4 regions of the Paenibacillus sp. NPDC056933 genome follow, and region 1 is predicted to be linked to each of the others. Evidence: riboswitches for the same ligand, from Rfam matches in the RefSeq annotation. Region 1 holds a riboswitch; each other region holds the start of a gene.
The links. Region 1 has a riboswitch for cyclic di-AMP ahead of ACFTRD_RS03030 (HAD family hydrolase). Riboswitches for the same ligand answer to the same signal wherever they lie in the genome.
Positions count from the first base shown of each region.

Region 1 (5,986 bases):
CCATACCGAAGGAATGGGTGAACCCTCCTACCTGGATAGAGGAATCAAGCAGTTTGACGTAATCGAGCAGCTTATTCCCACGGTTCACAGTCTTTCGCCTCCTACGTTCGTTAAATGTTATGTTAAATAACATTTAAACTCCTTTTTAGTTCGCTTTATGTGTGTAAATCCGAATTATATGATATATATATTCACATAATTATCCGCTTTTTGTCAATAGTTTCTTGGTTTTTAAATTTAAAAATCTTATAATGTTAATTTATATAACTTTAAAAGTTATATTCGAAAAAAGTGAATGAGTTGTCTGTTTCTTATAAAAGTAGGGGGGGATCAGCCTAATCGGGTATTAAACGAGATCAAATTTAATCATATGCGGTTCATAGGAGAAAATGACGAGATAATACGATTTATGGAAGGAAAAGCGCAGTTGAAATGATAATATTAAAAATGCTTTACATTTTAACATGAACCGGGTATAATCAATTCTGTTGCCGATTATTTACGACATGCGGTCGTGGTGGAATGGCAGACACGCTATCTTGAGGGGGTAGTGGGCGTATGCCCGTGGAGGTTCGAGTCCTCTCGACCGCATTATAAGATTGATAAAGAAGCTTCCCATACTGGGGAGCTTCTTTTTTTTTGTTTTTCTATAGTAATAGGACAGAGAAAAAATCACCCGTTACCCGGTAGAGGTTCCTCTGTCCACGGGATGCGGGTGATCGTTATCTTGTTATTTGAGCAATTCTTTAATATCTGCTTCAATTTTATCAGGTGTTGTTTTGGGGGCATACCGTTTCAGAACACGTCCATTTTGATCCACAAGGAATTTGGTGAAGTTCCATTTGATAGCTTTGGAGCCAAGTACGCCCGGTGCTTCTTTGGTAAGATGCTGAAATAGAGGATGAGCGCTTGAACCGTTCACATCGATTTTCTCAAACATCGGGAAGCTGACACCGTAGTTCATCTGACAGAACTCGGCAATATCATCGGAAGAACCTTTTTCCTGTGCGAACTGGTTGCTTGGAAAACCGAGCACTTCAAACGGGGAGTCTTTGAATTTGTCCTGAAGTTCTTGCAGCCCTTTAAATTGGGGTGTGAGACCGCATTGACTTGCTGTGTTCACGATAAGCAGTACTTTGTCACGATAGTTGGACATTTCAACTTCCTGACCGCGAAGGGTGTTTACTTTGTAGTCGTAGACTGATATGAGAATCGCCTCCATTTCATATTCTTCTTATCTCCTATTATATTGATTGCAATTAAATATTGCAAAATTTAAATTTCTTTTTTAAGCACAATGTAAGCCTTCCGTGTATGAACTGTGAATGATTAGCTATGTGAATTTCGCTAAAGGGAGAATTAGAGAGCTTTGACGAGATGGGTAGAGAATGGATATGTTGTAAGCGTTATTATTGATGCGAAATGGCAAAAATCCGTCGATTCGGTGATCTGCACAGACTTTACACCGATAGGGCATGGGTGTATGATTCATATCGTAATTCCAATTAAATTAAATTTTACATGAAAAACGAAACAAACGATAATATCGCTCTGATTATGTTCACAAAGGAACGATGTTTTAATCGCTGAGTTTCCATTCATTCATGGGTGGGAAACGGGGGAACCAACAGGATGAACTGTCCAGGACAGTAGGCATCCATGGGGTGAATTTTCCGGTGACAGCCGGAAATAGGGCGACTCTCGCGTCCGAATCCGTCAGCTAACCTCGTAAGCGTTAAAGGGAGAGGCAACAAGCCGTACGCTGGTTCATAGTGTCTTTTTGCTGTGGATTAATGAAGAAGCGTCCGGGAGGCCTTGGTCCCCCACGCTTCTTTTTTGTTGTCTTTTCACGCCAAGGGAGGAACGAATGATGGATAAAGAGATGATCTTAGTGACTGCTCCAAATGAAGCAGGACGTAAATTTATCAAATTGCTGATGTACAAAAAAATGCCGTTTGCCGTTCTGACCAACAGTGCAGGTGAAGAGCGCAGGCTCCGGAGAATCGGTGTGGAGCATGTCATTCGCATGAACACGGCTGCAGCTCAGAAATGGTTTTTGCCGCAAGGGAGTGTCGGCAATGTTTTTATTTTTGAAAATAGCCTAAACCTGACCTGTCGATATTTGCAGATCTGCCGCTCATGGACATCCAAGTCCTTGTGTGTCATTACAGAACAGAGCCATCCGAAAGGGATCTATCGGGGGATGGGAGCTGACCGGATTGTGTACTCTTTAAATGGGGAAGTGGGGTTCCTGCTTAATGGGTAGTGTTTAGTTGTTGTTCCTGTTCCATACCTGTGATTGATCCGGTGTCAGCTGCCTGTTATAATTGAAATCATAAATAAACGGAATCTTGAGGAGACTCATGCATGATGGTGGGTCTTCTTTTTTATGGTTTGGGAAATGGGGATAAGAATTTCCTGTGGCTAACGAGGAGGAATAGGCGTGCCGGAAGTACGTGGGATACAATGGTTGTTCTTTGATGTGGGGGATACGCTCGTGGACGAATGGGAGCCGGTGGATGATATTATCGGTCAGTTCGTGCGTGAGGCTTGTGCGCTTGGTTATCAGGTGGAGATGCAGACGGTGCGGGAAATATTTGCCGCCTCTTACCGAAATTACGAGCAATGGCCGATGAAATTGGCTATTCGAACCCTAATCAGTGATGAGGGGCACCGCGAACAGATCCAGGAGAAGCTGAAGTTCCGCAAAGAGCTTGAGCGCCCCTTCGCGTCAGCCAGCTCTGTTCTCCAGACGTTGTCGCAGCACTATAAGATTGGCATTATTGCCAATCAAAGCCCGGGAACAGAGAGTCGACTGGATAGCTACGGTTTGCGCAAGTATGTCGATGTGCTGGCCTGTTCGGCTGAAGAAGGAGTGTCCAAGCCTGATCCTGGGTTGTATGCTGTGGCGCTAAAACAGGCAGGGTGTAAACCAGAAGAAGCGGTTATGATTGGAGATCGGATTGATAATGATATCATTCCGGCCAAGAAGCTGGGCATGCATACGATCCGAATTTTACAGGGGTATGGCAGATTTCAGCCAGAGCTTGCAGACGAAGATCGTCCCGACTGGACGATTGAATCACTGGAGGAACTACTTCCGTTGTTGGTAACTCAAAAATCAGACAATTAACCTATAGCGTTATATGAAATCTAATCGATATGGATATGGATATGCTTTAGGATCAAGTTGCACCAACACCATACAAAAGGCTGATCGACTCAAGAGATATATTACTTGAGTCGATCAGCCTTTTTGAGTTATGAAAAATATTGCCTTACCTAGAACAACAGAATGGTCTGGATGATCAGATACACATTCAGGATAACGATAACTCCGGCAATGATCCAGGAGATGATTTTGAGCCATAACTTATTGGCAAATGCCCCCATGCTTTTTTTGTCACTCGTAAACATCACCAGCGGGATGACGGCAAAGGGCAGCTGCAGCGACAGTACAACCTGACTCAGAATGAGCAGTTCCTCTGTTCCGTGCTCTCCGGCAATGGCTGTAACGATTACAGCCGGGATGATGGCGATTAGACGTGTGACCAGACGACGAAGCCAGGCCGGAATACGAATGTTCAGGAATCCTTCCATTACAATCTGCCCGGACAGCGTACCAGTGAGTGTTGAGTTCTGGCCTGAAGCCAGCAGCGCTACACCGAACAGGATGCTTGCAATGGTGGTACCCAGCAGAGGTGTCAACAGATGGTAGGCATCTGTAATTTCCGCAACCTGGGTCATGCCTGCGCTATGGAACACGGCAGCTGATACAATCAGGATGGCTGCATTGATGAACAGGGCCAGCGTTAAAGCGATGGTTGAATCCATGGTGGAATACCGAATCGCTTCTTTTTTACCCTGAGGTGTCTGTTCAATCTGACGGGTCTGCACGATGGAAGAATGCAGATACAGGTTATGGGGCATGACGGTTGCACCGATAATTCCGATAGCGATGTAGAGCATGGCTGGATTTTGCAAAATCTCGGCACTGGGTACAAAACCATGCATGACGCCGCCCATATCCGGTTTAGCGAGAAACAGGTCAATACCGAAGCAGAGGGCGATGGTAGCCATCAGCACAATGACGAGGGATTCCAATGCGCGGAAACCTTTATTTTGCAACAGAAGAATGACCAGTACATCAACTGCGGTAATAATAACGCCATATAACATAGGAATGTTAAAGAGCAGCTTAAGCGCGATCGCTGAACCAATGACCTCCGCAAGGTCGGTGGCTGCAATCGCAAGCTCACACAAAATCCATAACATCATGACGACAGGCATACTGAACCGTTCACGACAGGCTTGAGCCAGATCTCTACCCGTAACAATTCCGAGTTTACCAGCGAGTGACTGCAGCACAACTGCCATCAGGTTCGAGATCAAAATAACGGATAATAAGGTATACCCAAACTGTGAACCACCCGCAATATCGGTTGCCCAGTTTCCGGGGTCCATATAACCTACGGCAACCAGGTAACCTGGGCCAACAAAGGCAAGGAATTTCTTCCACCATGCAGCATTCTGAGGCACCTTCATGGAGTTATGGGCTTCCCCTAGAGAAGGGGCCATACCCGCAGCCAATGGCTCATTTGAAGGAGTGTTGAAGAGATTTCTTTTACTCATAATAATCACCCGACTTTGAAGTATTGATATTCTATATGAAGAGGAAACGTTGTGTCTCCTTAGATTAAATTTGAAAATTGAAACCAAAATCAAAAGCGTTAATAAACTGCTTTCGATATGTCCAAACGTTTATGTCGATACATACATTGTACTCCTTCAATTATTTTTGTCTAGTGCAACTTTTGTGTATAAGGACAAAATATGGCGAGGAGTGAATTGTGCCTTAGTATATTACCCAAGCTTGGATAAATTACCTATGATGTCTCAAATGCATGAAAATGATAAAGATGTAAAAGCTGAATAAGGGCTCCAGTACGTTTCAAAATAAGCCAGAAGTTTAAATTGAATAGTAGGCAGCAAAAAAATCGAAGGTGAAGGAGAGATTTTTAATGGAAGCTTTATATACAGCAACAGCGACAGTTAAAGGTGGACGTACAGGTTCAGTGGCTTCTTCGGATGGTGTGCTCAAACATGATTTGAAAATGCCTAAAGAGCTGGGTGGTTCCGGTGGTGAAGGGACAAACCCCGAGCAGCTTTTTGCCGCTGGATATGGCGCATGTTATGAAAGTGCACTTGCCAATGTCGCCCGTAAAGCAGGTGTGAAGCTGGAGAATGTGGTCGTTACAAGTAACGTATCCATCGGCAAAGATCCTGCGGATGACGGTTTCCAACTGTCGGTTCGTCTGGACGTGAGCATGCCTGGCGTGGATCACAGTCAAGCTGAAGATCTGGCGCGCAAGGCACATGATTTCTGTCCGTACTCCAAAGCAACACGCGGTAATATTGATGTGGTACTTAATGTAGTCTAAGCCGTGACTCGATGGAGTAACGGGGAACATATTGAAGCAGAGTATCCTTGGATACCTGATGTTCAAGCACAAGACCCTGCTGGTATTCGGCAGGGTTTTGTATTTTAAAATACAGTTGTGATGCAGGAAATTGCATGTTGAACAGCGTACTATTTTACATAATCTACTCTTGCTTGATGTCATACATTCGAAGAAGGGGGAAGGATAATGAGTATTGAAGAGATGATCGAGCGGCGATTTGTATGTACAAAATGCAGGGGGACGGACTGTAACATTAAGGAAGTATCCATGTCAGGGGCAGGTCTTAGCAAGATGTTTGATATTCAGCACAATCATTATCTCTTCGTCGCCTGTTCTTCCTGTGGGTATGTTGAAGTGTTCGATCCAGATGTGCTAAAGGGTAAAAAACAGGGGCAGGTGGGTACCATTCTTGATATTCTGTTTGGTGGATAAAGGTGTGTGAGTTGACATCGAACTAAAATTTCTTTAATATGACTTAGTACTGAGAAGTGTCAGTGTCAATGTCAATGCATGAACCAAATTTG
Region 1 covers NZ_JBHUQN010000001.1:704,259-710,244, forward strand. Annotated here, with positions in the region: gene ACFTRD_RS03015 (urease accessory protein UreF) at 1-88, opposite strand, end outside; tRNA gene ACFTRD_RS03020 (tRNA-Leu) at 509-591, shown strand; gene ACFTRD_RS03025 (glutathione peroxidase) at 731-1,207, opposite strand; cyclic di-AMP (ydaO/yuaA leader) riboswitch at 1,575-1,750, shown strand; gene ACFTRD_RS03030 (HAD family hydrolase) at 1,868-2,266, shown strand; gene ACFTRD_RS03035 (HAD family hydrolase) at 2,444-3,133, shown strand; gene ACFTRD_RS03040 (Nramp family divalent metal transporter) at 3,283-4,578, opposite strand; gene ACFTRD_RS03045 (organic hydroperoxide resistance protein) at 5,022-5,441, shown strand; gene ACFTRD_RS03050 (zinc ribbon domain-containing protein) at 5,649-5,894, shown strand.

Region 2 (5,986 bases), on a different contig from region 1:
GGATCGGGAAAAAGTACATTTTTACGCTGCCTGAACCTGCTGGAGCAGCCGACTTCCGGCGAAATTAATTTTGAAGGTGTGTCAATCACAGATCCCAAACACAACATCAACGCGACTCGTGAAAAAATGGGCATGGTGTTCCAGCACTTCAACCTGTTTCCGCACAAAACGGTGCAGCAGAACATTACAATCGCTCCCATCAAAGTGAAAAAGCAATCCGTTAAGGAAGCTGAACAAATCTCGGCAGAGTTGCTCAAGACGGTCGGCCTGTCCGACAAAAAAGACGCTTATCCGAATCAGCTTTCCGGTGGTCAGAAACAACGGATCGCTATTGCAAGAGCTCTTGCAATGCAGCCGCATGTCATGCTGTTTGACGAGCCAACTTCTGCACTTGATCCTGAAATGGTCGGTGAGGTGCTGGATGTCATGAAGCGTCTTGCTGAAGGTGGTATGACAATGGTTATTGTAACGCATGAGATGGGCTTTGCTCGCGAAGTAGGAGATCGTATCCTGTTTATGGATGGCGGGGTCATTGTAGAAGAAGGAACCCCTGCTGAAGTGTTTGGTGAACCCAAGCATGCCCGTACACGGGACTTCCTTGCCAAAGTGCTCTAATTTAATTCAAACTTGACAAAACAGCCTTGTCGACACACAGTCGTCAAGGCTGTTTTGTCATGTGAACATAAGAATGAATTTACATAGAAAGTAACGTTTCTGTCATCAAAGGAACAACTTCAGTCAGACTGTATGTTGAAAGATTCGCATATTTTCAGCATTTGTGATGAACTGTTTCTCCATTTGGTAACATTTACTACGACTCATGGTTACAAAATTGTGATATATTTGTTCCTGCCGAAACTTCCGGACAGGAAGTGTGGGGGATGTAATGATGCAGAATGTGCAGGGGAAGAAAGATGGCACGCTGCTTGGGGTGAATTAGGGCGTACATATAGCTTTTGATGTAATTAGGACCTATAGGGTGGTCTCCTCCATCCGAATCCGACAACTAACTTCGCAGGCACAATGAGGGAGGAAGACCATGATTAACAAGAAACGTATAGCCAAAACAGCAACAGCTTTGCTGACAGCAGCAATGCTAATTCAGGCGGTTCCGGCTCACGCTGATTCAGTTCATGTGGCCAAAGAGGGGGATACCTTCTACACCTTATCCAAGCAATATGGAGTTGGGTTAAACACACTCATTAAAGCTAACAGTGACATTTCCGCTTACAACATCTACGGCGGTTTGGAAATTACGATTCCAGGCAAAACAAACGCAGTATCTGCAGCAGCGGCTACAAACGCAAAAACAATAACTACAGCCAGCCTTGATGTCAACGCAGGTAACAAGGTAGTCCAAGCCTGGGGAAAAACATTTGACTACAGCAAGTCAGTCGATGTAAAAGCAACCGCATACTCTGCCGACCCTTCAGAAAATGGAGGATGGGGTGCTGTAGATTACTTCGGTAATCCGCTCGAATTGGGCACAATCGCAGTAGACCCGAGTATTATTCCACTGGGTACGAAGGTCCTCGTAACGGGTCATACACATCCAGGACTTCCGAAACAGGCATTTGTTGCTACGGCCCGGGATGTGGGGAGTGCTATTAAAGGTCATAGGATTGATATCTTTATTCCGGGAAGCCAACAGTCTGTGAGTACATTTGGTATTCAGGATGTTGAACTTTACATTTTAAAATAACAACACAAACTAGCTGCACATATCCAGTGCAACTGTACTTTGAACTTACTAATTAGCATAGGGTGTCCTTCTGTCACGGTAATGTGATTGAAGGACACCCTTTTGTTTTATACGAACTCCTCACAAACAGATCCTACTTGCCCTTTGGCAGGCCCAGCATTTCGTCCAAAGTGACCAGCTCGTACCCCCGATTACGCAATTCCTCAATAACTTCAGGCAGCGCCTCGATAGTGCCGTTTAGATTCGAACCCACCCCGCCACCTGCATGCTGCAAAACAATGGAACCGGGTTTAACGGCCGACAGAATGTTTTTCTTTACTTTGTCTTTGCTTAGGCCCTTCCAGTCCAGGGAATCAACGTTCCAGTTCACAATGCTGTAATGTTGTTTGGCTGCCCATTGCAGCTGTTGTTCGTTAATGTCTCCATAAGGTGGTCGGATCATCTTGGGAGTGTAACCCGCCAAATTGCGAATAATGTCTCCGGTATGTAAGATTTGTTTGCGAAATGCATTCATGGACAGCTTGCTGAATTCCGGGTGATTGTAGCTGTGATTACCCACAATATGTCCTTCTTTCACTATGCGTTTCACCAAATCCGGATGTTTCTCCGCGCGACTTCCCACAATGAAAAAAGTAGCCCGTACCTTGTATTTTTTCAAAATATCAAGTACCAGCGGGGTGAACCTAGGATCAGGTACATCATCAAAAGTCAAAGCCACCTGTTTTGTTGATGGACCATTCGTTTTGAATGTATCGGCATATTTCTGCCTAAGCTGTCCAAGTGTCAATTGTTCCTCCTCGGATGAATCCGACTTGGAAACAGGTTTATCTTGTGGGCTTGAGGCAGCCCTTAATTGAGCAGGGGCAAAGCTCCCTCCCAGAAGAATGACCATGATGGATAACATAATGAGGCGTAGACGCATGTTAGTGCCTCCTTTTCCCAAATTGCGTTCTCTTTGGTATGCCCGGGAATGCAGTCATTTATTCGTGATGTGTGAGATGTTTCATTGCTGATTGATGGAATTCGATCCATACTTTCACCATTCATATTTCAGATAGAAAAGGATAGGTGGAGCAAGATGAGCACATACGACTTGAAATCCGTTCGTATACAGGTGATTGAGGCTGGAGAAGACAAAGTATTTCTGGTGACTGGAGGAAAATCACATATTGGAGCGGTAGCGACATTTTATCCGGATGGAGAACGGGTGAGCGGCGCTACGGTGCATATTCCAGGGCATAAAGAACAAGAATTGTGTGAGAGGCTTGCACGTAAAGCGGCCATGCATTTGAAAGTATCTGTGACCGTTATAATGGGAATTCATTTTGATGCAATTACGCGGATGCAGATTGATGAGATTGTGCAGACTGCAGAGAGGCTGCTTGATGAAGAGTTGATTCAATTCGATCAGCTGATTCAATAGTTTCATTGGAGCCAAAATCGTCTTTTATGATTTTTTTTGTTAAAATTGAAACGAGTAGAAGGTTGCCACGTATGTATGACTATATACAAGGATGTAATATCGACTAGGAGGAATACCATAATGTCTATTTTCAAACGATTGCGCGATTTAACGATGTCTAACATTAATTCCATTATTGACAAGGCAGAAGATCCGATTAAAATGACGGATCAATATATCCGTGACATGCAGGAAGATCTGGAAGATGCAGAGAAAGCTGTAGCCGCACAGATTGCCATTGAGAAGAAATTTAAACAACTGTTCGAAGAACAGGAAGCTCTTGTGAAAAAACGTGAAGAGCAGGCTCACACCGCTGCCCGTGCCCAGAATATGGATCTCGCACGTCGTGCGCTGGAAGAGAAGAAAGTCGCTGAAGAAAAAATGGCCGAATACAAAACAAGCTACGACCAGAACAAAGCGTCTGCTGATAATCTTCGCGGCAAGCTCGACGAAATGCGCAAACAGTTGAGTCAGATGAAAAACAAACGTGAGACATTGGTTGCGCGTTACAATGCAGCAAAAGCTCAAACCGAAATCAACAAGGCAATGAACGGATTTGGTTCTGACACAGCTAGCGCGGGTATGAAGCGTATGGAAGAAAAAATGATGCAGATGGAAGCTCAGGCAGAAGCCAGCAATGAAATGTCATCCAAAGGAAAATCACTGGATGATGAATTTGAGAAGCTAGGCAAAGATCAGGCTGTTGAGGATGAACTGGCTGCATTGATGAAGCAGTACGAAAATAAGAACTAAACCTTGTATAAGCAGGGGCACCAGCGGAGGAGAGACCAGCGTTTCTCCTTCGCTTTTAATTGCGGTTCATGTTGAGATGTGGGGGCTATGTAGATGGATTTGAACATTTTGGCAATGCTGGTCTGGACGTTATCGGGTTCGGTTTTGCTGTTTGTCTTGATGTATGTAGATTCGTTGTTCACAAAATATAAGGATTTTGCCGAAGTGAAAGCGGGCAACATGGCCGTTACGACACGCATGGTCATGAAGCTTTTTGCTCAAGGTTATGTGCTCGCTACCTCCATATCGACAGCGGGTCATCTTGGAGAAGCGTTACTGGTATCTGTCGTTTCGTTTATCATTTTGTTAATTCTGGAGAGTGTGGTTCATTTCATGATTCGGACGTGGGCTAATCTGGATCTGGATACGGGAATTCAGCAGGGAAAGACAGGTTACGGTTTATTCTCAGGTGCACTTCATATCGTGGGCGCATTAATTATTGCAGCTTGTTTATAAGATAAAGAACAGGAGTAATAGGCATGAGTGTGTGGAAACGGATTAAAGGGATATTAGCGAAACCGGAACCTCCCCGGGCAGAAAAAACGATGCTCCAATTGACACCTGGTGATATCTGCGAGGTTTCACTGGTAACTTATGAAGTTGTTGGACGTGTGCATCATCGCGCACGGAATGCGGCTGTCCTTACATTGCAGGATGGTACAGCAATTCGGCACTTGCATATTGAAGAACGAGAAATGACACGTTATGCTCTCTATACACCGATCGATGGTCGGCTTGATGCACCTGATGAGGTGCCTACCTTGCTGGACCTGGATGGGCGTGCGTATCACCTGGAGGAAGAATACGGAGGAATGGTAACCACTGCAGGAAGGACACCCTATGGTCAGGCTGGAGAGCAGCTCGTATGGCAATATCAGTCGGATGATAACAAACTTCTGCGTGTGGAGTGGCAAGACAGAAGATTTACACTGTATGAGGGAGAGTCCATTCTTCCTGCGGATATCAAAGTGATTCGTTCGAGCTAGGAGAGGTTCCAATGAAAAAGCGCTTGGCACACGGATTAAAATTAATGCTGGTTCTCAGCCTTGTGATGTCCCTGTTGTCCGCGTGCGGAGCACCTTCCGTTCAGGACACATATCCGCTTGAATCGGTCAGTGGCAGTGGTAACACAACGTCCTATGTGTACCGGGCTGCCGATCGAACGGTTCCGGAGGTAGCTCAGGAATTGTCTGAACAGCGTAAACCGGATCAGATTTCGGCGGAAAATACAGAGCGGATGTTCCTGGTGTATCAGGACCAGTACTATCATTTACAGCAAGACCCGAAAAAAGCGGAAGATACTTTGGTTGAGGTCGATTCCAAAGAGTATGTACGGCAAAATTATGATTCGTCCTTTTTGCAAGGTTACTTAACTGCAACGCTAATTGGTAATTTGTTTGATTCATTTGGAGGTAGGGGATACGGAAAGTATCGAGGCTATACAAACAAGGACACGTACAAACCGAGTGAAGGTTCTTATCGAACACCAACGAGCAGTGATAAAAAGGTGGCACCACCGATTACCGTTGATCGAAAAGGGTCGATTACCCGACGTGGCAGCGATAAGGATACGAGTGTAGGCTCGGGTGGGGGACTATTCAGTCGGAAAAAGGAACAAAGCAGAGGCACAATTGATCGTAATAAGAGCAGTGGTGGCCTGGGAGGATTATTTGATTCACCGAAGAGTTCGTATAAAAAACCCAAAACAAGGGTTGGTGGCGGCCGGATCATGAGGCGCAGATAACAGGTGATCATAAGCAAGGTTCTGATAATGCTATTGTGATTGGCAAAAGAACAGTGAAAAGGGTAGGTGGAGAAGTTCAGCCACTGAAAATTACCTTGGACGCTGTTCTTTTTGTTTTACGATTTACGGACATGTTGGGATTTACGCACGCGAGGAATAGTTGTCGCTGGTTGTAGACAGGATGGGCAGCACTTGTCACAAGCTTGCTTTCGAGCTACACTTTCTAAAACGATTAAAATGTCCTGGGGAGGATCAAATACCATTGAAAATGAACTCACATTCGGTT
Region 2 covers NZ_JBHUQN010000002.1:220,037-226,022, reverse strand. Annotated here, with positions in the region: gene ACFTRD_RS15975 (amino acid ABC transporter ATP-binding protein) at 1-615, shown strand, start outside; cyclic di-AMP (ydaO/yuaA leader) riboswitch at 841-1,037, shown strand; gene ACFTRD_RS15970 (3D domain-containing protein) at 1,040-1,702, shown strand; gene ACFTRD_RS15965 (polysaccharide deacetylase family protein) at 1,836-2,624, opposite strand; gene lpdD (prenylated flavin chaperone LpdD) at 2,781-3,125, shown strand; gene ACFTRD_RS15955 (PspA/IM30 family protein) at 3,246-3,917, shown strand; gene ACFTRD_RS15950 (DUF350 domain-containing protein) at 4,011-4,412, shown strand; gene ACFTRD_RS15945 (DUF4178 domain-containing protein) at 4,436-4,942, shown strand; gene ACFTRD_RS15940 (DUF4247 domain-containing protein) at 4,954-5,700, shown strand; gene ACFTRD_RS15935 (molybdopterin molybdotransferase MoeA) at 5,969-5,986, shown strand, end outside.
Region 2: linked by a shared signal. The riboswitch ahead of ACFTRD_RS15970 (3D domain-containing protein) and the one ahead of ACFTRD_RS03030 (HAD family hydrolase) in region 1 are both predicted to bind cyclic di-AMP.

Region 3 (5,986 bases), on a different contig from region 1:
CTCACCAGTCAGTCCACTGGAGATGGCTTCAGCCTTTTCTGTCATTGCTGCTGGCGGGAAACGTACACCACCTGTGGCTATCCTGCAAGTGACGGATGCCGCTGGGCGTATCCTATATGAAGCACCGCAGACCCAGGCCGAGACGGTTGTAGAACCCGCTGCAGCCTATGTATTAACCCGTTTAATGGAAAGTGTGTTCGAAAATGGTGGCACGGGTAACCGGGTCTCCGCCGCCATCAAACGGCCTGTTGCTGGCAAAACCGGAACAACGAATACGGACGCCTGGCTGGTCGGCTTCACCCCAGAGCTCTCAACGGCGGTCTGGGTCGGTTATGATCAGGGTAAAGCCATTTCCACTTCGGATGGACGTCGTGCAGCACCGATGTTTGCCCAGTTCACGGAAAAGGCTCTTGCAAGTGTTCCACCGAAGATTTTCACCGTACCTGATAACGTCGTCAGTGTGTATATCGATCCCGAGTCCGGCAAACTGGCTGGTAATGGCTGCGCCGAGAAACGGCTGGAAGTTTTTATAGACGGGACGGAACCGACCGAGGTCTGTCGCAGCGCTTCGGACGATTCAGGTTCAGAAAAAGATAAAGACAGTCTTGAGGTGCAAAACCAGCAAGGAATACAGGAAGAGAAGCATTCATGGTGGAAGGATTTCAAACGCTGGTGGGTGGAATAACCAAAATGACGCAAATACGTAATGGCGTAAATGCGTCTGTCCTTCTGGTTTTAGTCTCAACCATTCCCTTCATAGATCATGTATCCACTCCTGTATTCACTTTACTGCCTTCCATCGCCACATAACAAAAGCCCCGAACCGATACGCTCGGTTACGGGACTTTTGTTTTTTAATGATCAAGCTAGAAAAATTAGGCGAGTGCTTCCTTCAATTCGTCCGGGGAAGCGTTCCACCATTCTTCATTATGGGTAATCAGCAATTTCTTGAGTGCTGCGCGATCTTCAGGGCCAAGTTCATCCAACATGAAACGGCGCTTCATCGCATAATCCATTCGATTCACATGATCCGCCAGCAGTTTCCATCCACGTCTCGCTTCTGTATCGATCCACATCTCACATGCGGTTGCCCCGCCATACAGCTGTCCCTGCTCTGTACGATCCACAGCGACCCATACCAGCCATACCTGACGTCCGTTAGGTACATCTTCACGATTGGTTGAAAACTTGATGCCACGCTCCACCTTGCTCTTTGCGTGCATCGCACCGACGTCAATCTTCGCTTCGCCGTTATCAATAATAACGGGGGACAGGTTGTTCAAATCAATGGAGCCTGCACCGAATCCTTTGTGTTTGCTCTTTGCACTAACGATATTCAAGGCAATCTGTTTTTTGCCGTTTTGCTCGTTTTGGTCCATTTTATAGCCTCCAAGGGTTGATACAAATATTTTAACTAATAATCGTCCCATTGCAAACATATACATGCTGTAGATGCTTGTCAACGGGAGGTATTTATCGATGATTCCACGACGCGCCAAGAGCTGGCTCACCGCAATTATAGCCCTATGTGTACTTACCGGAGGAATATGGCTCGCTCTGGGTTCCACACGCTCCAATCCATCCGAATTGCCTACGCTCGCACCGGAATCGGGCAAGCCCCCGGCTCCCGTCAATAACCAGACACCTCCAGAAAGCGTACAGACCCCAACCGCTGAGGTATTCAGCAATCGTGTAGTGGAATATCACATGGATGTGAAGCTGGTAGACGGGAATGTGCTACAAGGCACCCAGACATTAACCTGGACACATCCAGGAAAGAAAACCGTCAGTGAGCTTTATTTTCACATGTATCCCAATGCGTTCTCTTCTGCCGACACCACCTTTATGAAGGAATCCGGCGGGAAACTTCGCGGTGATACTATGCCTACAAACGGTTATGGCTCCATGAACATTACAGATATGAAAACAGAGGACGGGCTCTCTCTCTTGCACCGAATGCAGTATGTGCAACCGGATGACGGAAATATAAAGGATACTACGCTCATTAAGGTACGACTGCCCAAACCTGTCAAAGGCGGCGAAAGTATCACGCTCCACACCCGATTTGAGGTCAAGCTGCCGAAAATCTTTGCCCGTATGGGGACGGCGGACCATTTTGTGATGGCAGGTCAATGGTTCCCCAAGCTTAGTGTATATGAACCAGCAGGCACCCGAGGACGGACTGCCGAAGGCTGGAACCTGCATCAGTATCACGGCAATTCGGAGTTCTACTCTGATTTTGGCATCTATAGTGTTCGTATCCGGGTACCGGAAACATACAAAGTGGCTGCTACCGGATTTCCAACCCAGCAAGCTGTGGTGAAAAACGGGGAGAAAATCTATCAGTTCTATGCCGATGATGTACACGACTTTGCATGGTCAGCCTCTCCTGATTTTGTGTATGCAGAAGAGCCGTTCTCTGCTCCCAATGTGCCAGGTGTACGAATCAAGCTGTACCTCGACCCTGCTCACCAGGATTTGAAGAAACGGTACTTCTACGCAGCCAAAGCAGCGCTATCCAATTACAGCAAGTGGTTTGGCCCTTATCCGTACTCTACCCTTTCCATCGTGGTCCCGCCAAAATCGGGAAATGGTGCAGGCGGCATGGAATACCCCACGCTGGTTACCGCTTTCGGCGCAGATGATTCCGCTCCTGGTTACGATCTGGAACGCACGGTCGTGCACGAAATTGGGCATCAGTATTTTTACGGCATGGTTGCCAGTAATGAATTTGAAGAGGCTTGGCTTGACGAAGGATTCACTTCTTATGCAGAAGACAAACTGATGGAACAGGAATACGGACTGATCCCTAATCTGCCTGTGCAATCAGGTCTTATCATCTCTCCGGCTTCACTAACACAGGAGGCTTGGAAGTTTGATTCCCAGAATCATTACGCTGCCAATGTGTACACTCGGGGTAAGCTTGTATTGCTTGGGATTGAACAGCAGGTTGGTGCAAAAACAATGGAACGCATTCTCTCGACCTATGTGAAGAAGTATCGTTTCAAACACCCTACCTCTTCTGATTTCCAAAACGTCGTGGAGCAAGTGACGCGTACATCCTGGACCGACTATTTTAATCAGTATGTGTACGGGGACGGCATGGCCGATTTTGCAGTGGAGAAGATTACCGTGAACCCCGTCTCGAAAGACGGTCAAACGTTGTATGAGTCTTCCGTTACGTTGCAGAAAAAAGGCAGTGATTATACAAAGGTACCTGTTCGAATCGTGTTCGAGGATGGGAAGATCATGACCAAGGAATGGGATGGTAGCGACAAACGCATTACTTACAAACTAACCTATTCTTCTCCCGTGTCCTGGGCTATGACAGATCCGCTGTACACGATTGTACTGGAGAATCGGCATATGAACAATTTTCTGAAAGCCGGACTGGATGAGCCAACCAAATCCCGCTGGAGCATGAGCGCAACCAAACTTATAGAGGCCATATTCGGAAGTCTGTCATGGTGAGGTGGATACAATGAAAGCAAAAATACGTGAAGGCTGGTTTCTCGTCCGTCAGCATATGTTCATTGCAGCTCTCTTATTTATCTATCAACTAATATGGGGATACTTCCTCTATCAAATGGTACAGTCGGCTGTGGTCCCTTTGCTCCTGCGTTATCCGGAGCCTGATGTTGGAGAGTTAAGCACGATGTTATTCAAAATGGAGAGCCAGCTCAGCCTGTCAACGAGTCCGGAGGTTCATCGCTATCTTTGGATTCTGGGGGCCATGTTGCTGCTGAGAATGCTCATTAGCCCTCTCATTCAGGCAGGTCTGCTCTATTCGCTCCAGCATTTTAATCATTCAGAAGAACGCGTTCCATTCATGCGCGGAATTAAACATCTTTGGAAACCGATGCTGTTGCTGTACACCATTCGCACAATATTACTGCTGCTGCCTGCCTACTGGCTCGTACCCAAACTGTACTCCATTTTTATGGACGGCTTTCATTCATTACATCTGCTCTTGCCCGGCATTCCCTACGTGGCTGGCTGGATTATATACGGGTGGGTTATCCATTATGCCCTGCTCTATATGCAGTTTGGTATCTCAGCTCCTGACGAGGAAGGCGGAGTCCGCGGCACCTTACATGCTGTATGGATAGCACTACGTCATGTCATCGCTCTAAGCGGTATCGCTATTCTTCTGGGCGGACTCCATCTGCTGGTCTTTGGAGCCTTTACTTCTGCCTCATGGTTAGTAACCGGTTTAACCGGTCTTATACTACAACAGACGTATCCACTCGCCAGATGTCTGCTCAGTCTATGGAAAATATGTGCGCACTTCCGATTATGGCAGTCCAAGACGGTCAAAGGTTAGTATGAACGGTTAAAAATGATTAACCTCTCTATGTAAAGGCTACATTCGCCAAATGTTGCTACATAAGCAAACCTCGACCTTTCCCCGTCAAAGGTCGAGGTTTTTTTTGCTAAATTTATTGCTAAACGTTGCCAAACTGATATACCTCTGTTACAATAATCGCAGTGAGTTTTTAGTAACAACTTTGTAATCTTTACCTTCATATTTGTAACTACTTAAAATTTAATCGTCATTTCTTGATTTCACAGGTGCATAACTAGCATAGCCAAATTCCTAGCACCTGGGAAGCGGGGGAACCAGTTATGGGTGAATTGATCTTGCAACAGAGGGATCATAGGGGACCTTCAACCGAATCCTTAAGCTAACCTCGCAGGCATTGGAAGGGGTATATCTCTTGTTTAAAAAGAAATTAACCGCAGCTGTTCTCAGCCTTACATTCGCATTATCGCTTGGAGCGAGCAGCGCATTCGCAGATTCAAAAATGGACCAAGTCATTGATTCAGCAATGGGAACTACATACAAAAGCGGGGGAACAACGCTTAACGGCTTTGATTGCTCTGGGTTCACAAGTTATGTATTCGACAAGCTGGGCATTGATCTGGCTCGCCAATCCAGTTCCCAATTCGACATGGGTGACTCGGTATCCCGTATGGAAATGAGACCAGGCGATCTGGTATTCTTCAATACAACGGGTAAAGGGGTTTCGCACGTAGGGATCTTCGTAGGAGATGGAAAGTTTGCACACTCCTCTTCTTCTAAGGGAGTAACAATCAGCGCTTTGAGTGAAAGCTACTGGGCCAACCGCTATGTTGGCGCTAAACGGATTATGAGCACGGACGCATATGAGACTTTGGCCATCGACTAGGGACAAGCTGAGCAACGTCATGCTGTAACCATAACACTACTGTAACGAAGCATAATAGAACCGTCTGGTACATTCTCCGCAGGAATGTATCCGGCGGTTTTTTTGTGCTTTGTTTCCTTCAAAAGTATTCGGGATAAGCTATCAAACCTAACCTTTACTTTATTATAGAGCTATTTTGTATTGCTTCGTCCGCGCTCTTATAATGTTTTTACCCATCCCACTCTAATATAAACGAATTTACCAGAACTTTTGTTTCAATTTTTTTCAAAAACGAGGACTTGCCAAATGAACGCCTCTTTTGTAGAGTGAAAACAAGCTTAGCTATGGAATGACATATCTATATGGACAAATTCAAAATCATTATAGCTTGTTCACAATGAGAGGAGCGTGCAGTTGTATGGATGAAGCCTCTGTGACGTTTCACGTTGTGCCCATGCAAGAAGAACATGCGGAGCAAATCTGTGATTGGCAGTATGACCCGCCTTATAATATTTATAGCTGGCTGCCCTGGGAGCAGATGAAAGCACTGGAAGTTGAATTTGGGGATGCCCAGCTGCGGAAGGAACAGTATGCGGCGGTGCTGGGAGAGGATCATCAGGTCTGCGGGTTCGCTCAGTACTTCCCACTTGAGGGTGTCACCCGCATTGGGCTTGGTATGCATCCCGGACGTTGTGGCCAGGGCCAGGGGACGGCTTTTGTATCGGCCATTGTACAGGAGGCGATTCGCCGAAATCCTCTGAACGAAATTGATTTGGAAGTGTTAACCTGGAACGACCGGGCTATTCGTGTCTATCAAA
Region 3 covers NZ_JBHUQN010000012.1:25,898-31,883, forward strand. Annotated here, with positions in the region: gene ACFTRD_RS31915 (transglycosylase domain-containing protein) at 1-685, shown strand, start outside; gene ACFTRD_RS31920 (YwhD family protein) at 876-1,379, opposite strand; gene ACFTRD_RS31925 (M1 family metallopeptidase) at 1,480-3,471, shown strand; gene ACFTRD_RS31930 (hypothetical protein) at 3,482-4,324, shown strand; cyclic di-AMP (ydaO/yuaA leader) riboswitch at 4,578-4,715, shown strand; gene ACFTRD_RS31935 (C40 family peptidase) at 4,719-5,189, shown strand; gene ACFTRD_RS31940 (GNAT family N-acetyltransferase) at 5,587-5,986, shown strand, end outside.
Region 3: linked by a shared signal. The riboswitch ahead of ACFTRD_RS31935 (C40 family peptidase) and the one ahead of ACFTRD_RS03030 (HAD family hydrolase) in region 1 are both predicted to bind cyclic di-AMP.

Region 4 (5,986 bases), on a different contig from region 1:
TGGAGATCGTCTTTCTGCGCTGGGCAAATGAAGCCTGTACCACTTCGAAATAGTGTGCTTCGTCCGGAATCTCCACTGGTGGTTGCTCACGAACCTTTAACTTGATCACAGCCGATTCCACATTAGGTTGCGGAATAAAGACCGTAGGTGGCACGACACAGACCAATTCCGGCATACTGTAGTACTGGACTGCGATACTCAAACTTCCATAGTCCTTAGATCCTGGTGCAGCAGCCATCCGCTCAGCCACTTCTTTTTGAATCATGACCACAATGCTATCCACAGGCAATTTCTCTTCCAGCAGCTTCATCATGATTGGCGTCGTTACATAGTAAGGCAAATTGGCTACAACACTCACCTTATCTACCGATGCAAAGTCCGTGCGGAACAACTCCGCCAGATCCAGTTTCAATACATCCCCGTGATGCACACGAACGTTCGGATAAGGCTGCATCACTTCGCCCAAAATGGGCAGCAGTCGCTGATCAATCTCTACAGCCGTTACAGGGCCGGCTACCCGAGCCAGACGTTCTGTAAGTGCTCCAATACCAGGTCCGATCTCAAGTGCTCCCTTGGTCTCGTCCAAATCGGCAGCATTTACAATCTTGTTCAGTATATTTTGATCGATCAGAAAGTTCTGACCCAAGCTCTTTTTAAAAGAGAATCCGTGTCTTTGAATAATTTCTTTGGTTCGTTTCGGTGTTGCAATCTCAATCGTTTCGTCCATGCCCTTCATACGCTCACAATCCTTCACGTTCAATTTGCGATAATGCTTCGGAGAATTCTTCCCGGGTAATCTGAAATACACTGAGCCGCTTGTGAAACTGCTTGCCATTACAATATCCAATGCCGAGCAGATTGCCCATCTCCATACGACGTGCAGCAGCCTGTGGATGCACAATCAGTCCTGCCGCGATGAGATCCTCCCAATCGATCAGGCTCGGTGCACCTTCATATGACGTATGAACACGTGCCAGTGCATGACGAATAGCTTCCGGTGAGGCATTCTCTACCCCGATGTCCCCTTTGCGCGTAGCATCAGCCTCGGGTATAAAAGCATGCTTGCAACCCGGTACTTTATTGGCAATGATTTTGCGAATCCGTTCACCCGCATGATCCGGGTCTGTCAATACAATGACGCCACGTCTCTCTTGGGCAAGTGCAATCCGCTTTAGAATGCGCTGGTTGATGGCCGACCCGCCGGTCTCAATTGTATCTGCCTGAACCGCCCGTCGAATAGCTACGGTGTCGTCACGGCCTTCCACCACGATCACTTCTTTTATCATGTTCCATTTCTTCCTTTCTAACGCAAAAAGAAGAGGAATATCCTCTTCTCTGCCAAACGGCGGGGAGACTGATATCAGCCCCCTCCGCCGCATATTCCGCATGAATCATTCATGCAACTATTTTATAGCATTCCCATTTCAAAGTAAAACGATTTTAGTTCGCTTCCGGCTTCACCGGTCCGATCACATATACCGTCTTGCCTTTCTTCCGTCCGAAGTTCAGGGCATGCTTCACACTATCATAATACACATCAATTTTGTGGCCTTTAATGGCACCACCTGTGTCTTCCGCACGACGGAAGCCAAGGCCTTCAATATATACCCACCATCCGATTGGAATGACTTTGGGATCAACTGCAATGGTACGTCCTTCAGTTACGCGGGTACCCGATGCAGTTTTTGTACCAATACCGGGCTCTTCGGAAGAGTATGCCGTCATGGATACATTTTTAAGGATCTTGGAATATTTAAAAGAAGTGCCTGAGACGGTAATGACTTTGCTGCCCGAGGCAGCGGTTTTCTTCGAGTTCGTGGTTGTTGCCTTTTTGGTTGTGGAAGTCTGCGCGGATACCGTCTGAATCACCGGCTCTTTCACAACTGGTTTTGCTTTGGTACCAACAGCGATCACTTTATCGACGCGATTCGTTGCAATCGATTTGCCCACCATTTTTTTGGAGACCAATTCTCCGTCCTGAAACACCTTTTCAATATGCTGTACAATGGTGCCTTCTTTACCACTCACAACGACACGATTATCGCCTTTGTACAAGCTGGGATCAGCCGTTTTGATCACTTTGTAAGCAATCGGCTGTTTCACGTCCACTGTACGCTTTGTTACACGCACTACACGGATTTTCATATCCGCTTCAACAGTGGTTCCAAGCGCCGGATACACTTTATCCTCACTTGCAATTTGAATACCTGATTTTTGAATTGCTTCTTGTACCGATGAATCGGTTGTATACAGTGTCTTGGTGTCTCCGTCTGCCGTAATTTTAACTGGAACGGCCCGCTCAATAACGATGCGGTCTCCATCTGCGATTGCCCCGTTTAAGGGCATGGATACCTGATCGTGAGGGCTGACTGTGATTGATTGCTCCTCCAGCATTTCCTGAAGCATTCCTGTACGAGTCTCTACCGCTTGAGCTTTGCCATCAATAACCAGTGAAATTTGTTTCCCGGCCTGACCGTAAACGACTAACAAGATCATGATTGTAAGCGCAATTGAGAAAATCGCGATCAATGCCATTTGACGCAAGTTCTCATGCTTCCACCGCAACGCGAAAGACTTACTGGATGATCGTGACTCATGGGTCTCTTCTGGTTGGAATGTGCCCACTTCTCCGTCCTCCTTCATAGCCTCGCCGTCTTAAGTAATGCATGATGTCTTTGACGCGACTATACCAAATTTTCTACAGAACACAGGTCGGACCAACATAACCGGTTCTGCACCATGAACCACTCTTCGCAACATGATGTCATCCTCCTGAATACTTACCGTATGATGACCGCATTTCTTTTATTCAAAAACAAAAAAGCCAAAGAAAGAGTTTAAGAGGAACTCTTTCGTGGCTTCCGAATGATTTTGAATATCGGAAATTCATGCACGAGGTTGCCTCTCTTTTTCCGCTTGCGAGGTTAGCTGTCGGGTTCGGGCGAAAGAGAGCCGCCCTATCTCCGGTCATCCGCTCATGGCGGACGCCCTTGAATTCACCCCGAGACCCAAAGAAGAAATCAAATATGGCTTCGCAAAGGTATTCACTGTTTTGGGTCAGCGAATATTGCGCATCAGCTACATTCACCGATGTTTAAGCCCTATTGGTTCCCCCGCTCTCCGTTAACGGAGACTCAGCGAGACTGATTCATGAAAGTAATGTTGTTTCATCGGAAAGTGTCCCTTTTGTTCATCCCCCGAACATCTGTCCAATTTTCCGCACAACAATTCACTGAAAAGATGATATCGTGTTTCTATGCATGTTGTAAAGCGTTGTTCAAGTACGTTTTTCTAAATATTTGGTTAAAATATTGTAATATTCTTGATTTATTTGGATCAAAAAGCAAATTAACTCCGTCTAACTCACTTTTTTACCCCTTTTGCTCGATATTTTAGCGAATTCCAAATCGTTCCATGGCATTTTTGGTGGTTATTGCAGCAATTTCCTCTATCGAAATGCCTTTAATTTCCGCAGCTGCTTCTGCAACCAGACGTACATGCGCTGTCTCATTTCGTTTCCCTCGATACGGGTGAGGTGTCAAATATGGTGCATCCGTCTCGATGAAAAATCGGTCCATCGGAACCTTCTCAAGTACTTCCTTTGGCTGTTTTGCATTTTTGAACGTGATGGGCCCTCCAAAGGAAAGATGAAATCCCAAATCCAGGCACATTTTTGCCGTTTCCCAGCTGCCAGAGAATGAATGCATGACACCGCCAACTTCTCCAGCCTTCTCTTCACGTAGAATCTTCACAATATCCTCGTGCGCATCCCGATTGTGAATGACGATTGGCATGTTCAACTCTCGAGCTAGTCCAATCTGTTGTCGTAATACGCGATGCTGTACCTCCTTCGGAGAAGTGTCCCAGTGATAGTCTAGACCAATTTCACCGATAGCTACCACCTTTTCATGCTTGCATAAAGATGCAATCCATTCCAGATCACCTTCCTGCATTGTGATTGCATCCACCGGATGCCAACCTACCGCAGCGTATATAAAATCATAGGTTTCGGCCAGCTTCATCGTAGTTGGAATAGTCTCCCGGTTAAAGCCCACGTTAATCATGCGACCAACGCCCGCATCTACCGCCCGCTGAATCATATCCTCGCGGTCTTCGTCGAATTGTGGTGCATCTAGATGAGTATGTGTGTCGAACAACATCATTTTGTATTGCTCCCTTCATGTCGAATAAAAGACTCTCTCTTTTCAAATATCTTTGCAAATCTTGACTTGACTTCATTGATTGCAATATAGATCAAAGCTATGTTCTACATTTAATTCCAGTGTCAATGAGCACAACATATAGATTAAGAAAAACTTTTACATCTATATGTTGCTGATCTCTAGATTTTAGGGTTGTATTCTAATTGCTCATATTACAAAATTATGTCGATCTACATGTACTCTCCATTAAAGCAGATTACTGTATCATGAAAATAGCTCTTATAGAAAGCCTTTCGCCTATAGACTCATGAACAGCTTTGCACCTCATTAATGTGAGAAATAGGGGCGTATATGAGAAGGTAAATCATGAATAATTGCATCTACCTTATTTTGCGGATAGTACATGTGATGTTTTCCCCGATGAAGACCACTGATTGACCGGACAATGTCGGAAACCTCTGACAACTCATGTAACTTGTCTTGTCGATCCAGCAGTAAAATCTGTTTGTCCGTCGATTCATCTGGACGAAACACATCATACGGATTATCCGATGGAAAATCAATTTCAAGATCATATTCGGGATTGAGGCCAGCAAGGGTAAAGGCTTCCCGAATCTCTTCCATCATGTTTACGTCGATCTGTTCAATCTCTACATACTTATATAATTTGCGATCCATGAAACGTTCGCACAACTCACTTAGAACAGCATCGTCCTCTTTACGCCACTGCATAAATGCCGTCTGAATTAAAGCTTCGTCCAGCTGTAAGTATTCATCCACCGATATCGTTCCATCGAATAACTGGGGCAGGGGATCAATCATGAAGCGGAATTGAAAATGTTGCTGGATAAGACTTTTCGCCCGTTTAAATATTTGCCGCAATATGATTTCCGAACTTCGGGTAACCGGATGGAAGTATATTTGCCAGTACATCTGATATCTGGACATCAAGTAATCCTCTACGGCGTGCATGCCCGATTCCTTAACTACGATTCGTCCGTGATATGGACGCAGCATACGCAGGATACGGTCAAGGTCAATTGTCCCATAATTTACACCAGTAAAATAGGCATCCCGAAGCAAATAATCCATGCGGTCTGCATCAAGCGGACTGGTGACCAGATTAACAACAATAGGCTGCTCATATGTTTTTTGAATTACCGAAGCGACTTTCTCAGGAAAATCAGGTGCATACCTTCTTAAGATCGCCCCTACTTCGGTATCACCTGTAATGATACGACAGGTCCAATCCTCATGATTCATATCGAACGCTTCTTCTATGGAGTGAGAGAACGGCCCATGCCCAAGATCATGCAGCAATGCTGCGCAAAGGGCAACCGTCTTTTCCTCCTTCGGCCAATCGGAATAATGACTTCTTTCGAATTGGGAGATGATTTTACGCGTAATCTCGTAGACACCCAGGGAATGGGAGAACCGACTGTGCTCTGCCCCATGGAAAGTAAGATAAGATGTTCCCAATTGGCGGATACGACGCAATCTCTGAAATTCAGGCGTATTGATCAACTGCCATATAATCGGATCTTGTACATGGATATAATTATGTACTGGATCTTTAAACACCTTTTCTTCCGTCAAACGCTGTTCCATGTATATTCACTCCTTTATTATCTATTATATTTGTCGCTTTTCAGTATAGCGAACCAACGATTCGACACCATTTGACGAATCGTGTCGAATAAGGTAGTTTTAACGTTTTCCAAATCGACAAAGCTGACATTGATGTTTAAATACGAAAAATTGCTGCCAATCCCTTGCCATCCCTATTATTATAAAAAATAACCTTCATTTTAAGCTAATTTTAA
Region 4 covers NZ_JBHUQN010000010.1:50,085-56,070, forward strand. Annotated here, with positions in the region: gene rsmA (16S rRNA (adenine(1518)-N(6)/adenine(1519)-N(6))-dimethyltransferase RsmA) at 1-736, opposite strand, end outside; gene rnmV (ribonuclease M5) at 741-1,286, opposite strand; gene ACFTRD_RS31320 (resuscitation-promoting factor) at 1,441-2,625, opposite strand; cyclic di-AMP (ydaO/yuaA leader) riboswitch at 2,898-3,150, opposite strand; gene ACFTRD_RS31325 (TatD family hydrolase) at 3,393-4,163, opposite strand; gene ACFTRD_RS31330 (HD domain-containing protein) at 4,491-5,771, opposite strand.
Region 4: linked by a shared signal. The riboswitch ahead of ACFTRD_RS31320 (resuscitation-promoting factor) and the one ahead of ACFTRD_RS03030 (HAD family hydrolase) in region 1 are both predicted to bind cyclic di-AMP.